4 regions of the Paenibacillus sp. NPDC093718 genome follow, and region 2 is predicted to be linked to each of the others. Evidence: riboswitches for the same ligand, from Rfam matches in the RefSeq annotation. Region 2 holds a riboswitch; each other region holds the start of a gene.
The links. A riboswitch is a leader RNA that binds a small molecule or an ion and turns the genes downstream of it on or off. The one in region 2 is predicted to bind thiamine pyrophosphate.
Positions count from the first base shown of each region.

Region 1 (4,282 bases), on a different contig from region 2:
CAAGCCAAGAGGGATTCCGCCCATTCTTCTCTCATCATCAGATTAGGTATTCCGAAGAATTCGAGCAGTTCCTGAAGCTTTGCTTCCGGCATGGGCATATCAAGCAGTAATTCTCTGTCCAGCAGGACGCCTCCGCGATCCAGAACGCGGTAATATTCGGGCAGCGATTTCGAAGTATCCGTAAATACGGTAACAGACTCGGCCATGATCAGATCAAATTGGTTGTCCTCGAAAGGCAATGCGCATACATCCGCTTGAAGGAACTGTACGTCGATTTCCATCGCTTCGGCTCGTGCCCGTGCTTTTTTGATCATATTTTCGTTCAGATCAATAGCTGTCACTTGATACCCCATCTCCGAAAGATGGCATGCGGTTCTGCCAGTTCCGCACCCCACCTCCAGAATGCGGCTGCCCGGTTGAATGGGATAATTCTTCAGCATTCTGAGGGTTGCCTCGAATCCTCCCGGGTGGGCACTGCCCATGCCTAGTTTGGAGAGCATATGAATGTAGTTCATCTTATCTATCCCTTCTTCCTTGTCATCAACATGAGGGTAATCGTTTATTTACCATATGATTCAGGTACGTTTAGGGTTTTAGCTGAATTAGATATTTTGAGCCCTTTTTTCGGGAGGATCAGAGTCATAATGGAGGAAACGTCATGAGGATGGAACCGGTAGAGGCAGCGGAACGCGTCATTCAACACGATTATCCCGACTGTTTGCTTGCCGTGCTTGGCGGCAGCGCGAGCAGAGGCGAATATAATGAACAATCCGATTTGGACATCATGGTCATTGAACGAGACGGTTATGATTTCAGCAGGAAGACGATAGAGGCGCATGGGTGGATCGCGGAAATCTTTATATTGTCTTTATCCTCCTATCGCGAATATTTTGACGAGGGAGTGATCGCGGCGAATCCGTCATTTCAACGGATGATCGCAGAAGGGACGGTGCTGTGCGCGCTGCCCGAGGGAGAAGAGGTGCGGACGGAAGCCCACAGCGATTTGAATTACGGACCCATGCCATTGACGCTAACCGACATTAACCAATACCGTTATATGCTAACCGAGTACATGCTGGACTTGGAGGGTCCACGAAGGGATGGCGAAAAATGGTTTACGGTGCACAAAATAGCGGCGATTCTCTGTGAATTTGTACTTAGGGTGAACCGGGAGTGGACGGGTGAAGGGAAAACGCTGTTCCGGCTGTTCAGCCGCTATGACACAATCATGGGAGAACGATTGGAAGCAGCGCTTGCGGCGATGTATCGCCAGGATGATCCTTCAGCTCTGATGGCATTCACCGAGGAAATGCTCCGTCCGTATGGAGGGAAACTTCTCATTGGTTACGAGGAATAAAATTTCCTTGCGAATAGATAAAGAGAGGTACATTAGCCGTGACGCTAGCACAAATCGGGAAATACTATAATAGTGTGATTACATCACGTCATTTTTTAAATCCAGGAGGGGATCTTCATGAGCGGAGAATACGGCGGCGCATGGGGCAATTCAGTAGGAATTATTTTGGTTCTCTTTATCCTGCTCGTAATCATCTTGAGTGCTTGGGTTTAAACCGTCAAGATTCTTGGCAGCTAGTGACAGGAAAGCCCGGCTCTTGCCGGGCTTTTGTCTGCCCCAATATAACTCAATTCGATGCGGCTTTGACCGATGGGCTGTGGGCAGACACAACCGCAGTCATGACCAGATGACTGCTGTCGGATTGGATCGCATGCAAAAACGCTTCTTCAAGAGACCCAAACACCCGGGATAAGGACCCGTCCAACCGGCTGGCGTAATGAACGCTTCCGGCGAATGTACCGGCTGCCTTCGCACGATTTACTTCACCGTAGATGACATCCATGTAGTTATCCGTACCCATGGGGTAAAGAGCGAACTGGCAGGCAGTCTCCATATCGGCAAGTTCTCCAATGTCGTTGTTCAAGAGGGTCGAATCCTCAGTCATATATACATCGGCGTCCGTATCTCCAGGGCAGCCAATGGAATAAGTACCATTAAAAACAGTGTGCACGCCACTCGCCGCAGCATGGGCGAATATCGCCCTTGTAACATCAAAGACATGCTCCGCACGTCCGCGAATACAGGTGCTCACATCATCAGTCTGAATCCACACCTTCCCCGTATCCACAGATTGCAGCGCGCCCATGATGACCTCCACAAACCGGTCTGTCATGGGAAATACCGAGAACCGGCATCCGACGATCCGGCTGGTTCCGCAAGCAAGCTCATTCATTGTCATTTCCTCCCCATTATATAAGTCCACGCAAAAAAACCGCACCCCATGAAGAAAGTGCAGTTATGCCTACGAAAGGAAATAAACATAAATGCTACACTTCCCCACGCTAGTATGACCTAGATCGGGTGATAAGGGTTAACGGCAGCCCGCCGTCTCTCAGCACATGGCACCCCTAGTACAGCCAACATCTTATGTAGTTGGTTACCGCAAGTTTTGCCCCCGAACTTCATGTTGTCGTAGAAGTTCATGGGTTCTTACCTGTGTAATTGTATCGTTTTGCGATCGGATTTTCAATCTTTGCTTTATAAAAAAAACCGCCTGTCCCAGTTGCAGGAACTTAGGGAGGCGGCTTATTTCATCTGTTTGATTAGTTATATACTTTCACGCGATCTTCCAGCGGTGCAAATTCTTTTTCGCCTGGTTCAGCAACCGGCTTGCCGAAAGGCATTTGAGCAATCAGCTTCCAGCTTTCCGGGATGTTCCATTCGGATTTTACTTTTTCGTCGATCAGCGGGTTGTAGTGCTGCAGGGATGCGCCCAGACCTTCTGCTTCAAGGGATGTCCATACTACAAATTGCAGCATGCCGTTGGATTGGTTGGACCAAACCGGGAAGTTGTCGGCATAAGCGGCAAAGTTTTGTTGCAGCCCGGCAATGACGTTGTTGTCCTCGAAGAACAATACCGTACCGTAACCAGCGCGGAATGAAGCCATCTTGTCGGCAGTGGATTTGAATGCTTCTTCATCGCCAACAACTTCCTTCAGGATGCCTTCCGTGATGTTCCACAGTTTATCGTGCTGTTCGCCAAGCAATACAACGACGCGTGCACTTTGGGAGTTGAAAGAAGACGGAGTATACTTAACCGCTTCGTTTACGATTTCCTGAATACGCTCGTCCGAGATAACGGATTCTTTGCTAATCCCGTAATAAGAACGGCGATTTTTGAGTGCAGCTGAAAAATCTTTAGACATTGAAAAAAAACCTCCTGGTGTAATCGAATTTGCATACGCCTGATAAGAAGATGTCCCTTACTACAAGCAAATATGCATTTTACGTTATTAGCCATAATTTCAATTATCATTCCATATTAACTTACGTTTAGTTAGAAATAATAATTATGTTAGGATATTAATATAACTTAGAGGGATTGTCAACGACTTTTAATATTTAATATTATTTTTCTTATCCATTTAATAAGAATTGAAACCGTGTAGTTTTTAGAGAAGTCTCATTATGACAGTAACCACATTAAAGGGAGATTTAACTAAAGAGTGGTTCTTCCTGAGGATATGAGCTATGCTTCCTTGAAACTTCATATTATGAACAATTCATGAACAAAATATACATGTATGAACCAATTAATTGATTTTGATTCTCAATTATACTTGTCGAGCCAGTATGAGGATGATATAATGCATATCAGAACGCGATTGATAATCAATCTCAATGAGAATGATGACGAAAATTGCAAGATCCCGGATACTTAGAGACATACGCATAGAAGGAAGAGCCATGAAGATTAGATACTTATTTGCAGCCGTTGTGGTACTCTCGATAATCTCATTATTTATTGGAGTTAAAGATATCTCGCCACTGCAATTGTTCTCGATGACAGAACAACAACAGCATATTATGCTTGTCAGCCGGATTCCTAGGCTTGTCAGCCTCATATTGGCGGGTGTTAGCATGAGCATCTGCGGATTGATCATGCAGCAGCTCAGCCGCAATAAGTTCGTGTCTCCCACCACGGCAGGTACGATGGACTCTGCCAGACTGGGCATATTGGTAGCCATGCTTGTCTTCACGACAAGCGGACCGCTTATCAAAATGCTTGTGGCATTTGTATTCGCTCTGGCAGGAACCTTTATCTTCATGAAGATACTGGATCGGATTAAGTTCAAGGACGCGATCTTCATCCCGCTCGTAGGGCTGATGTTTGGTAATATCGTCAGTTCGATCGCCACCTTCTTTGCATACAAATATGATCTTATTCAGAATATGTCCGCATGGCTCCAGGGTGATTTTTCCATG
Region 1 is NZ_JBNNUS010000001.1:576,384-580,665, reverse strand. It holds gene ACQKPA_RS02790 (class I SAM-dependent methyltransferase) at 1-515, opposite strand, end outside; gene ACQKPA_RS02785 (nucleotidyltransferase domain-containing protein) at 659-1,357, shown strand; gene ACQKPA_RS02780 (sporulation protein YjcZ) at 1,475-1,570, shown strand; gene ACQKPA_RS02775 (YkoF family thiamine/hydroxymethylpyrimidine-binding protein) at 1,644-2,249, opposite strand; TPP riboswitch at 2,334-2,436, opposite strand; gene ACQKPA_RS02770 (nitroreductase family protein) at 2,620-3,222, opposite strand; gene ACQKPA_RS02765 (ABC transporter permease) at 3,764-4,282, shown strand, end outside.
Region 1: linked by a shared signal. The riboswitch ahead of ACQKPA_RS02775 (YkoF family thiamine/hydroxymethylpyrimidine-binding protein) and the one ahead of tenA (thiaminase II) in region 2 are both predicted to bind thiamine pyrophosphate.

Region 2 (4,282 bases):
ACGTACCTGGTGTCCGTTAGATCTCGAAAATTACGCCTTTTCAGCTAAATAACGTATCCTCAGTCCTCATTGGGCTTGTGCAGTCGCACCAGGATCAACAGACGCACCAAGACCAGAAGTAGCACCAAGATCAGCAGTCGCACCAAGATCAGTAGTAGCACCAAGATCAGCAATAGCACTGAGATCAGTCGCACTGAGATCAGTAACACCAAGACCAGCAGTCGTACCAAGACCAGCAGTCGCACCGAGATCAGTAGCACCAAGATCAGCAATAGCACTGAGATCAGTCGCACTGAGATCAGTAACACCAAGACCAGCAGTCGTACCAAGACCAGCTGTCGCACCGAGATCAGTAGCACCATGATCAGCAGCAGCATTAATACCAGCAGTCGCACCAAAACAGCAGTAGCACCAATATCAGTAAGTAGCAAAGCAGTAGTCACCTATACCAGCATTAGCACCAAGCCCAGAAGCAGCTCCAATACCAGAAGCAGCTCCAATACCAGAAGCAGTTCCAATACCAGAAGCAGTTCCAATACCAGAAGCAGTTCCAATACCAGCAGTAGCTCAGCTATACACTCTGTATTCCCCCCAGTTTCTACCTATAAACCATAGCTACTCTGAGTTACCAGGTCCCTACATCGATCATAATCGACAGCCATCCAAGCATATCGCTGGGGCAACGAATCCACCCATGTTCTCCCTGAAATAACGCTTTTGCTTCACTTCACCTTGTTATGAAATCTTCACCACGATCTCCGATCCTGCAACATAGGTCATTGCCTTCATGTATTCCGGGTCCTGGGCTCGTCGTTCCATCTCCTCGGGGGTCAGGTCCTCCAATCGCGTCTGAATCCACCATAAGTTGCCGAACGGGTCCCGTACCCGTCCCACCCGGTCGCCGAAGAACAAACTCGTTGGTTCCGTCACCGAGACGGCTCCTGCGGCGAGTGCTTGTTGGTAGGCAGCATCGCAATCCTCAACATATAGACGGAGGTACGCCGGGCTATCCGGCCATTCCGGCTTTGCGTCAAACATCATCACGACGGCATCTCCGATTCGCACCTCGGCATGGCCGATGATACCATCGCCAACATAGACGCGGGCTAACTCTTCGGCTTGAAAAGCCTGCTCCAGGAATTCAATCAGCGCTGCGGAGTTTCTTGAGATAATCCATGGTGTTACGGATGTGTAGCCATCCGGAATGGGTTTAACGGCTTTCGGTTGGTTTGTCATAAATCCGCTCGCTCCTTCAAACTTCATATATTTGAACTGCTCTTATGTACTCATTATGCGGGGGCATATATGACAGCCGAGCGTCAGTGTTTCTGAAACAAGTTTGGGGCAGCCGGCGATTTTATCTCGCAAAAAGACTACTGCCACCGTAGAACATCATGATCACCCGGTCATGAAGAGGTTGCGAGCGCGAAGTTCCGTCCACGAACCGTTAACGTTTGACACCACCCATAAACCTATGTACAGTATTAGACAAAAGAATAGGAAGTCCACTAGGGGAGCCGTTAGCGGCTGAGACAAGAGCGTATCTTGGACCCTTTGAACCTGATCTAGTTCGTACTAGCGTAGGAAAGTGGAGCCTTCGTATATGAGGTCTCGGTGCGTTTTTTGGCGCACTCGGGGCTTGTTGACGAAGCCGCTCCAGTTTTCGGGGCGGCTTTTTAGCGTTGCCTGGAAAGTCGTGTCTTATGGACTTCCTGCTCTTCAATATGTTGGAGGTGGGGACAAAAATGAGTTATACGCAAGAGCTCCGTCAGCAGGCGGGAGGCATTTTTCAAGCAATCTTCGATCATCCCTTCGTAAAAGGCATTGCCGAGGGGAAACTGGCGCGGGAACAGCTGATTCACTATGTGAAGCAGGATTTTGAGTATTTGAATGCCTACATGCGGATTTACGGTATCGCCATATCCAAATCGACCAGCAGGGAAGAGATCGCGACCTTTAACGAACAGATTTCATTTATCCTGCACAGCGAGGTGCACCCGCATCAGAATTTTTGCGCAGCCGCCGGGGTGACCTATGAAGAGCTTCAGGGGTATCCGCTGGCTCCGTCCGCGCATCATTATATCCGTCATATGCTGACGGTGGCGCATGAGGGAAGTCTGGGCGAGATTATGGCGGTACTGCTTCCTTGCCCGTGGACGTACCTGGAGATTGGCCGCAAGCTGCTGGATGAAGTGAAGCCGGATGCATCCCATCCGTTCTATGACTGGATTTATTTCTACGGCAATCGTGGGGAAGACGCGACAGCCAAGTTCTGCAACCGTGTCGATGAATGGGCAGAGCGTGCGACGGCAGCCGAGCGGGAACGGATGAAGGAGCATTTCATGCTGAGCTGCCAGCTGGAGTATATGTTTTGGGACATGGCTTATAAGCAGGAGGAATGGCCGGTGCAGCTGCAGGCTGCGGTTCTGTAAGAAGTCGTCACGAGCACATAAATTCCATTATAGATAAGAGAGGCTGATTCATATGCATGCATGGGAAAAAGAAGTTTCGGCGCTTTTAACGAAGGTACAGCAAATGAGCCCCCTCGTTCACAATATGACGAACGTGGTGGTGACGAATTTTACGGCTAACGGCTTGTACGCGCTGGGCGCGTCGCCGGTCATGGCTTACGCGCCGGAGGAAGTGGCGGATATGGCCGCCATCGCGGGCGCGCTCGTATTGAACATCGGCACGCTGAACCGCGAGCTTGTTGATGCGATGATGATCGCCGGACAATCGGCGAACGCACACGGCGTGCCGGTCCTGCTGGACCCGGTCGGTGCAGGAGCGACCCGTTTTCGAACGGAGTCGGCGCTGCGGATCCTAAGCGAGGTGAAGGTATCGCTCGTGCGCGGAAATGCGGCTGAAGTCGCTCACCTTGTCGGGGAGGCCCGCGAGATCAAAGGCGTAGACGCAGGCAATAGCGCAGGCAGTGATCATGCCGAGCTGGCCGTGCGGGCTGCACGCGAATTAGGCACGATCGTGGCCATTACCGGTGAAGAGGACGTGATTACCGATGGAAACGAGGTACGCCTCATTACCGGCGGGGATGCTCTGCTCACGAAGGTGACCGGCGCAGGGTGCCTGCTGACCTCGGTGCTGGGTGCCTTTGCCGCGGTAGAAGCAAACCTGCTGCTTGCAGGTACGGCGGGACTGGCCTTCTACGGGGCCGCGGCGGCAAAAGCCGCAGAGCGAACCGCGGATCTTGGACCAGGAAGCTTCCAGATCGCTTTCCTGGATGAGCTGGCAAAGCTTCATCCAGACTCGCTGGAAGGATATGCAGCTGTCCGGGAAGCGGAAGCGGCCGCTGCAGGTGGCACACGATGAGCAAGACTCATGTTCCCAGGGCACTGACGATTGCCGGGTCTGATAGCGGCGGAGGTGCCGGCATTCAGGCAGATCTAAAAACCTTCCAGGAGCTCGGCGTATACGGCATGTCGGCGATTACGGCAATCACGGTGCAGAATACCTTGGGGGTTCACGGCGTATATCCGCTGCCTCCCGAAGCAGCTGCGGAACAGATTGAAGCGGTAGGCTCGGACCTCGGAGTCGATGCATTGAAGACCGGCATGCTGTTCAACGCGGAGATCATTCGCCTGGTGGCTGACCGGATTCGGGCATTCGGCTGGAAGAGGGTCGTTGTGGATCCCGTGATGATCGCCAAGGGCGGAGCGGAGCTGCTGCAAAGCGAAGCGGTGCAGGCTTTAAGAGAAGATTTGCTGCCGCTGGCGCTGATTGTCACCCCCAACATACCGGAGGCCGAAGTATTGGCGGGGATGCGTATCCGCACGATGGAAGATCGGAAGGAAGCGGCGAGACGCATTCATGGTCTGGGGCCAAAGATGGTTGTGATCAAAGGCGGGCATGACGAGGGCTTGCTTGGCAGCGGTGAAGATGCGGATCACGAGAGGGATAAGGGACCAGCTATAGCAGCGGGTATGCAGCAGGAAGAGTTGCCTCAGTCCGAAAAGGCGTATGGTCAAACGAGAACTGCCAGTGATAACGGGGAGTTTAATGAGGGACGCTCCCCTATTATCAAGAATGACAGCAGCGGCAGTCCTCCGGTCATGGACCTGGTATACGATGGTACGGCCTTCACAGAATTATATGGCAAACGAATTCATACCGTTCATACCCATGGTACCGGCTGCACTTTCTCTGCGGCCATCACCGCAGGCTTGGCCAAAGGCTTGAGCGTAATCGATGCCATTCAGAGCGGACGCTCATTCATCCAAGCGGCTATTGAGGACGGTTTATACCTGGGGCAGGGACATGGTCCAAC
Region 2 is NZ_JBNNUS010000005.1:102,301-106,582, forward strand. It holds gene ACQKPA_RS16290 (hypothetical protein) at 60-431, opposite strand; gene ACQKPA_RS16295 (VOC family protein) at 736-1,236, opposite strand; TPP riboswitch at 1,501-1,604, shown strand; gene tenA (thiaminase II) at 1,746-2,432, shown strand; gene thiM (hydroxyethylthiazole kinase) at 2,485-3,327, shown strand; gene thiD (bifunctional hydroxymethylpyrimidine kinase/phosphomethylpyrimidine kinase) at 3,324-4,282, shown strand, end outside.

Region 3 (4,282 bases), on a different contig from region 2:
CGTGCATGCGCTCAACGATCGTGAGCAGCTCGGAGAGCTCTCCTTCCATGGTCGTTTCGAGTGCATGAACCTCGTATTTCACACCTGATTCCTGAATGACCTTGATCGCTTCATCTACATAAGGGATGCTGTCGGCCCCGTTTGGCGTTCTCGGAATTACTTGAATGCTTAAGAGTGTATTCGCCATATAAACTCATCCTTTCTTGTAAGCTTTACTGTAATGGAAGAGAGGCAGCCTTCCGCAAACGCAGTCTCTCTTCTTATAGAGGTTGTTCAAAAAGTCCGCTCTTGATAAGAAAACCTCTATCGAGGCCACTTCAAGGATGAGCGACCGCGATGCATAGGTAGGTTTTCTTGCGATATAGAATTTCATCAGTTCCACTGATAACTCATAAATTCTATATCTAACACGAAGCGAATCAGGAAGCAGCTCGGCATCGAATCTTGAATTCAGCCGGGCCTTCCGGTGCTCACGTACCCAAATCGTACGCTCCGCTCCTGATGTCCCTAGCTTCATCCAACTGAAGCGTTTTGAAAAAACGCACATCGGAAGCATAAGCTTCGGTGCTGAAAATCGACCTTTTTGAACACGCACTTAATATAGAAATAACCTTATGGCTGCTCCGGTAAAAATTCATTGGTAAATGCGCGGTCCGCGTCAAGTTCCTTCTCCAGCAGCTTGCGCTCAAACATCCAGTCGGCATACCCTGACCATACTTCGGCTTTCTGCTCGCCCCAGCGGGGTGCATCATCCTGATAACGGGGGCTCAGCCATTTCTGGCTGGCGAGAACCAGTTCGGCATCCAAGTCAGGAACAGCCTTCGTAAGCAGGGCTGCCGCATCTTCAGGATGTTGAATCGCATAGTCATATCCTTTGGAAGTCGCCCGCATGAACGCTTTGACAAGCTCGGGGTCATCCTGGATCTGCTTCTCGTTCGTTACGATCACCGGTGTGTAATAATCAAGCTGCTCCGAGTAGTCCTTCACATAAATCATGTCAAGCGGCTCATTGCGAAGCTCGGCTTCAATGCCCGTCCAAGCATAGAAGATCCAGGCAAAATCAATGTCGCGTTTCACGGCCGTAAAATAATCGGCATCGCCCATATTGACCATATTCACCTTGCTGACATCGGCGCCATCGATCTCCATGATGGATTTCATGACGGCTTCCTCCACAGGCGAGCCCCAGCCTCCATAGGATTTTCCTTCAAAATCGCCTGCCTTCACGATGCCTTTATCCTTGGGGGCGGCAAAGCCGGATGTATTATGCTGAATGATCGCTGCAATGGAAACGAGCGGCAATCCTTGCGTTCTGGCCAGCGTTACGCCTTCCTGATAGCTGATGCCAAACGGTACTTTTCCGGATGCGACCAGCGTATCCGTTCCGCCTGCTCCCGGCTGGACGATCTCGACATTAAGCCCTTCTTCCTCATAATACCCAAGCTCCTTCGCTGCATACAGGCCGGTATGATTCGTATTGGCGGACCAATCGAGCATCAGCTGTACGTCACGAAGTTTCCCGGGAGTCTGACTGTCTTCGCCTTCTTCACCTGTCTTCTTGTTCTGTCCGCTTGTGCCGCATCCAGAGGCAACCATCAGCAGGACGCAAGCAAGAAGCAGCGGAATCCATTTTCCCTTCTTCATCGTTTTCTCTCTCCTTTGAATTCTATTTCTATAACCTCGTTAACTCCACAAAAAAAGCGCCCTGATGATATCAGGACGCATGACGGCGTAAGTGTATACCACGGCAAATAAACAGCTGCCGCAAACATGGGCTTCCTACGCTGGCATTACCCAGATCAGGTGTAAGGGTCAGTATCATATCGGATACACTCTCAGCCGGCCATATCCCAGCTCCCCCGGTATTTATGAAGTTTCGATCATTACATCCGCTATTATAGTCCTAACAACCAGACCTGTCTAGTTCGAAGGGGCACGAACGAGGCAGGTCTTTGTTAGAACTCTTATGCAATGGGAAGGAATAATTGATCCTATGAACCTTTCACGAGATAAAGTATTTGAATAAGGCTTCTACGTAGAGGTTAGCGCTGGAAGAACTCAATCCATTCCCCTTCGGGACCATGTACAAAGAAATAACGGAAACCATTCGGGAGCGTCACGATTTCCTCGTCCAAGTGAGGAACGTCAAGTCCTTGAACCCGGGCATATTCCTCTTCAATGTTATCCGTGCTGACGGCAAAATGATGAACGGTGCCCTCCGCGGGCAGCGTATCGCTGTAACCCTGAATAAGCTCGACTTCCGTCTCGTTGCTGCCGTTAAATCCGAGGAACGCCAGCTGGATGACGCCATTAGTATGGGTCAGGCGATCCTTTAGTTCCAGTCCGACTACGGATGTGTAGAATGCAATTGTAGCTTCAAGGTTCCGGACAACAATACCAACATGATCCAATCGTTTCTGTGGCATGGCTCAACACCCTTTCCGATTCATATAAGATATGAATGTAAATATTATCACATAATCCCTATACGTCAAGTGGGTCTTGAGGGCAACAACTTTTCGGATGGTTATGGGTTTACTAGAGTAGAATCCATGGTTTTTCTTTCATTTCCTCATCTTTACTTTTAGGTGGGTAAAAAGTATCATGAAAACTAGGAGTATTAATTCAAAAGACCTAATAAGCAAGTAGTGAAAAAAGCTTACCTTTTGGCCGAGGAGGAATGCTTATGAGTCCAACTCCAGCAGATCATCTGTGGATTCGACTCGCCATGATATATGCATTCATTCAGATAATGATCGCTCTGTGGATGCCTGACGCTTTACCGCTTCAGCGTGTTCTAGTCATTATTCCTCCTGCAGCCGCCTCCGTTTATTTAATGCGGATTAGTCGGCGCTATGAGGTTCATCTTCGCAGGTTTTGGTTTATTGTGGGTCTCGGATTGATGGGGGATGCAGCGGCCCGAATCATTCACGCATGTCATGTTTGGTTTGAAAAAGAGAGCGCTTTCCCTACGGTTCTAGCCCATTTGTTCTGGGGGCTCGAACTCATCCTGTTCGCAAGTTCTCTCATTTATTTATTCCGGCATGTTCAAGGTTCGTTTCGGGGGCTCCGGCTTATGCTGGACATCGTGATTGTTGGCATAACGGTCATGACGGTAGGATGGGAGTATTTCATCAAGCCTGAGCTTGAGGGTCTGGTCCATGAGGCAGTATGGGGAAACATTTGGGTGGACATGCTGTATCCGCTATGCGCAATGGTACTTATTTTTTTTACGCTGGTGTTGTATTTTAATACCGGACAGTTAAGGAAATGGTCGGCCATTCTGTTATGTCTTGGCGGAAGTGCTTATATTGCCGGAGATGTTCTGTACATCTATCTTGTTGAACTCATGGGTATCGAGGCTCGTCCCTACCTATATCCAATCTATTCATTATCGGTATTTTTCATTAGTTTCGCAGGTGGGCAGTCTGCCTCTGATTCCCGTAAGCCATCTGTTGGTGAGCGGGAGCCGCGTTCGGTCGGAAACCTGATCGTAAGGTACCTGCTTCCCTATAGCGTGCTTGGCGGGATGTTTGCCCTTATGGCGCAGCGGTTTGGAGGGTGGACTGGACTGTTTACCGGCCTATCCCTGTGCGTGATCCTGATTCTGTTCAGGCAGATTTTAATCCAGTTCGAGAACGACCGCTTGTTTGACCGGCTGCATGAGAGTCTGATGCAGAGTGAAGCCCTGGCACATCGTGATGATCTTACGGGGCTGTATAATCGCCGTTATTTTAATGCAAGGCTGGCGAGCTCGCTGAAGGAGGCGGACCGCGCAGGTTCCCGCGTAGGCTTGCTGTATATGGATATGAACCGTTTCAAACGAGTCAATGACCGATACGGCCATCGTGCCGGCGATTTGTTGATACGAAAGGTTGCAGACCGGCTTCAATCTCTTGAATCCAAAGGAGTTTTGGTTTCCCGTTTAGGAGGAGACGAATTCACCGTTATGATCCATCCGGCTGGTGAGGATCAGGAGCTGATCTGGATGGCGGAGGAGATCTGGACGATGCTTAGCGAGCCGTACGAATTGGAAGGGCATGAAGTCCGAACCACGCCGAGTATCGGCATTGCGGTTTATCCGGATCATGCCAGAAATGACCAGGAGCTGATTGGTCGCGCCGATGCCGCGATGTATGCGGCGAAGGAACGGAACGCCCCTTGGCATTTTGATGTGGAGCGGACGATGCTGCTGCAGCTTTTGGATCAAAAGGTTGAGTAGATCAGGCAAGATCCTAGTATCGACAATACATTGTTAAAAGCAATATAAGTCGATTTTTGT
Region 3 is NZ_JBNNUS010000003.1:332,939-337,220, reverse strand. It holds gene ACQKPA_RS11390 (MTH1187 family thiamine-binding protein) at 1-187, opposite strand, end outside; gene ACQKPA_RS11385 (ABC transporter substrate-binding protein) at 613-1,644, opposite strand; TPP riboswitch at 1,760-1,871, opposite strand; gene ACQKPA_RS11380 (VOC family protein) at 2,043-2,426, opposite strand; gene ACQKPA_RS11375 (diguanylate cyclase domain-containing protein) at 2,687-4,222, shown strand.
Region 3: linked by a shared signal. The riboswitch ahead of ACQKPA_RS11385 (ABC transporter substrate-binding protein) and the one ahead of tenA (thiaminase II) in region 2 are both predicted to bind thiamine pyrophosphate.

Region 4 (4,282 bases), on a different contig from region 2:
GAGCAGCATTAGCGGTGTGGTCGGCTTTCCGGGTTATGGTCCCTATGCGGCATCCAAATTTGCGCTGGAGGGGTTCGGCGAGAGCCTGTCCATGGAGTTGATGCCCTTTGGCATCGATGTCGTACTGATCCAGCCCGGTGCCTATGGCACGCCGATCTGGAATAAAAGTTTTGGGGAGCTTACGGTAAAGGAAGGATCACCCTACAGCGGTCTGCTGAAGGGCGTGCTGGACTATTCCGAGCGGACAGCCGGGAGAAGCGGGGATCCGCAGGAGGTAGCCAGGCTGGTGGCAAACATTGCGTCCATGTCCAAACCGAGGTTCCGCTATACGCTGCCCCGAGGCACGCGGCTGACCGCATGGATCAAGGGCGTACTGCCGGATCGGCTGTTTCAGCGGATCGTTTATCGGATGCTGGACCGGCGTTAATCATTCATGCAGCGAATGATTCATGGCCTTAACTTGTCATGCGATGCTTGGTGCAGCTTGGTAAGGTGAATGGAGTTACCCTTTTCTGGCTGGGGACGGGTGAAGCAAACCGAGCAGCTCTCCCATCTTCACCTTGGAGCCGGGTTCCAGGTCACCGCGCGGAGTAAACGTGCCGTTCTCTGTCAAAAGCACGACGGTAGAGCCGAATTCAAAGTACGCGAGTTCATCGCCGATCTCGTATTTCTTCACGTTCTCGTCAGCATAACGGATGCTGCTTACGTTCATGGCTCCGACCTTCACGACGGCAACTTCGCCGAACTCATGCGCTATATAGGTAATGAGGCGCTCATTACGGCTGAGCACATGCCGGATATGGGTCATTGCAAAATCGTTCACGGGGTAAACGCGTCCCTTTAAATGCTCGCTTTCCGCTTGAACACCGGTTACCGGGGAATGAATGCGATGATAATCGGTTGGGCTTAAATACAATACAAATACATAGCCGTTGATGTAGTTTTCCATTCTCGGTGATTTGGCGAGCAGCTCGCTCAGGGTATAATCCTGTCCCTTGACGCTCAGAATGGTGCCGGTGTTGACGGCGCACATCGCCGAAATCGTGGCGTCGACGGGGCTAACCATGGCATCGGCGGTGTCGTCTATGGCGCGCAGGCCTATTTTTAACCGGCGAGAAAAGAATTCGTTCAGTGAGCGGTATTCGTGAATTTCTTTCTCCGCTTCATGCGCCGGAATTTGATAAATTCGTATGAATGCAGGTATTAGATGACGGCTCAGCCGGCTGTGGGAACAATGCCCCATAATTCGGGACAGCCACTTGCGGGAGGACAGCTCGGTCATCAGACGCAGCAATTGTTTAGCCATGTCATTCTCCTTTGTGCATAGGTGTCAGCAATAAACGTTGGTGGAAAAGCCAATCACTTTGATATTGACATAGAATGAGCTGGAAATCAATAAATGGCCATTTTTGAAAAAAGGTTCTTGCTAATTGGGGAACGAATGTGTATTTTAAGATTAACATGAAACCGAATAGGGAATACGGGGGCTTGAGTGAATCAGGCTGAGATTGCAGCTATTATCCGCTGTTGACCGTTAATCTGAACTGGGTAATGCCAGCGTAGAGAATATCCGACCCTGCCTACATAGGGCCTATTTTTCCGTCTGCGCGTTTTTCCAGACGGTTTTTTGTTGTGTTTACACAAAAATAGAGGTGGAGAGGGGAATGTGTGGTTATGGGAACGTCAGTGCAGGAGAAGTTGGGGGTTCAGCCCCGAAAAGGGCTGCGGTTAAGCGATATTTTGGTGACGGTGTTGGTATCGCTGGTGCTGGGCGTCATTTATCACTTTTGGGGTTCGGTTTACAATCTGTTAAAACCGCTGTTCTTTGAAGCGGATGAGTTGTTATACGGCATGTGGTTCGCTGCAGCCACACTTGCTTACTTGTTGATCCGCAAGCCGGGAGTGGCCATCATCGCGGAACTGGCGGCAGCCCACGTGGAAGTGCTGTTTGGCAGCGGCTGGGGTTTGACCCTGCTGCTGTATGGTCTCATTCAAGGACTGGGCGCAGAATTGGTATTCGCGGCGCTCCGTTATCGGAGCGCTTCGGCGTGGACGCTGGCGATTGCCGGAGCCGGCGCAGCCATCGGATCGATGATCATGGACTTTTATTACAGCTATACCGATGACCTGCAGACATGGATGTTCCTGGCCAAATACGGCATGCGGGTACTCAGCGGCGCCGTCATTGCAGGCCTCCTGATGCTCCTGCTGGCCAAAGCGCTTGACCGTACGGGTGTGACATCCCTGCTGCGTCCTGCGTCGAAGAAGGATTACGAAGCACTGGATGATCCGCGCCATGTGTAATGCCACGGTTAGCCTGGTTCCGGCTCAGTCCGCTGAAATGCTTCCGGAACCGGCCGTGTATGTGGAGGGATTGCGTCTGAAGTATCCGGGCGAGGAGCGGCTGATGTTCAAAGACCTCTCCTTCTCGGCTGTCCGGGGGGAGAAGGTGCTGCTGCTCGGTCCGAGCGGCTGCGGCAAATCCACGCTGCTGCAGGTGCTGAGCGGGATGATTCCCCGCGCAACGGAGGTGCCGATGAAATGCGAGTCGCAGCTGGTTCCTCGCTCTTGGGGTTATGTATTCCAAGATCCGGATACCCAGTTCTGCATGCCATACGTGGATGAAGAGCTGGCATTCGTACTGGAAAACCTAAGTGTCCCCCGCGACGAGATGAAGGAGCGGATGCAAGCGGCCCTCCGCGAGGTGGGGCTTGATCTTGAGGAGCTTCATATGCCGATCGGGCATCTGTCCCAAGGCATGAAGCAACGACTGGCGCTGGCTTCGGCTCTGCTGCTGGAGCCGGAGGTGCTGTTCCTTGACGAGCCATCTGCCTTGCTCGACCCGGAAGGAAGGGAGCAAATCTGGTCCGCGGTGAAGGCCGTATCGGAAGGGCGGACGCTGATCATCGTAGAGCACCGGATAGAAGAAATGGCCAAATACGTGGATCGTGTCGTGCTGTTCAGCCCGGATGGCGAGATTCTGGGCGAAGGTCCTCCAGCAGCGATATTCGCAGAATACGAGCGGGAACTCCAAGCCTATGGAATCTGGTATCCCGGCGTATGGGAAGATTATGCGCAGACCCGGTCGGGCAGAGAACTGTTTGCTCCGGTCGACGCGCTTGGCGGTGAGCGGGGTAATCTCCTGCATGAGGCTGCTCCGCCGTACGTTCAATGTGGGGAACCTGTCATTCAACTGGTGAATTTCAGGGGAATGAGATGGGATAAACCGGCCATCACTCTCCCTTCGGCCGAGGTGTTTCCGGGACAATTCATTGCGGTGGTAGGGCCTAACGGAGCAGGCAAGAGCTCGCTGCTGCTCAGTTTGATGGGGCTGCTGCGCGCCGAAGGGACCTATGTGCTCTGCGGGGAAGAGGTCATTCAGGGCAAGCGCAGAAAGGTGCGGAAGAAGAGAGAGCAGCAGCTGCGACAAATCGGATTCGTGTTTCAGAATCCGGAGCTTCAATTCCTGACGGAGCGCATCGGCGATGAGGTGGTTTATTCGCTGCTGGTGGATCATGTGCCGCCGGAGGAAGCGAAGGCACAGGCCGACCGCTGTCTTGAACGCTTTGGATTGAGAGGCTTGGAGGCCAGGCATCCGTACCAGCTGTCGACAGGTCAAAAGCGCCGCTTGAGCGTGGCTACGGCCATGGCAAGACAGCCGTCCGTCCTGCTTCTGGATGAGCCGACCTTCGGACAGGATGCGCGGAATACGTTTGCGATTCTGGAGATGTGCGAGCAGCTCCGCCGCGCGGGAACCGCCATTCTTATGGTGACGCATGAAATGGAGGTCGCGCAGCGGGTCGCCACGCATATATGGGAAATCCGCGAGGGACAGCTGACCTCGAGCATGCCTTCCCCGCGCTGGTGTACCGGGACGGAATCCGGACAGGAGGCGGGCGGAGTGAATGGCGCTGATGCTCGCGAAAATCTAACCACGACCGATCATCGCTTCACGGAGGTGAACGCATGAACATATGGAACCCCGTGCGGATCACTTGGCTGCACCGGGCGAATCCGGTGGTGAAGCTGGGTCTGATCTGTGCGCTGTTTTTCATGACGGTGTTAACCCATGATCTTGATTTTGTTTTGTACCAGGCGTTGATCTTTATGGTCTGTCTGATCGTGCTCAGCGGGGTGAAACCTTGGAAAATGCTGTTGTTCTTCATTCCATTTCTGCTTGCCTTCATATCGTCCGCCTCTTCCATGATGCTGTTCGGTAAGGGGGAGACGATCTGGTGGGAGTGGGGGTTGTTCCGGGTATCGGAAGAAAGCTTCTACCGGG
Region 4 is NZ_JBNNUS010000011.1:96,198-100,479, forward strand. It holds gene ACQKPA_RS27015 (oxidoreductase) at 1-427, shown strand, start outside; gene asd (archaetidylserine decarboxylase) at 503-1,306, opposite strand; TPP riboswitch at 1,471-1,583, shown strand; gene ACQKPA_RS27025 (ECF transporter S component) at 1,675-2,304, shown strand; gene ACQKPA_RS27030 (ABC transporter ATP-binding protein) at 2,297-3,970, shown strand; gene ACQKPA_RS27035 (energy-coupling factor transporter transmembrane component T family protein) at 3,967-4,282, shown strand, end outside.
Region 4: linked by a shared signal. The riboswitch ahead of ACQKPA_RS27025 (ECF transporter S component) and the one ahead of tenA (thiaminase II) in region 2 are both predicted to bind thiamine pyrophosphate.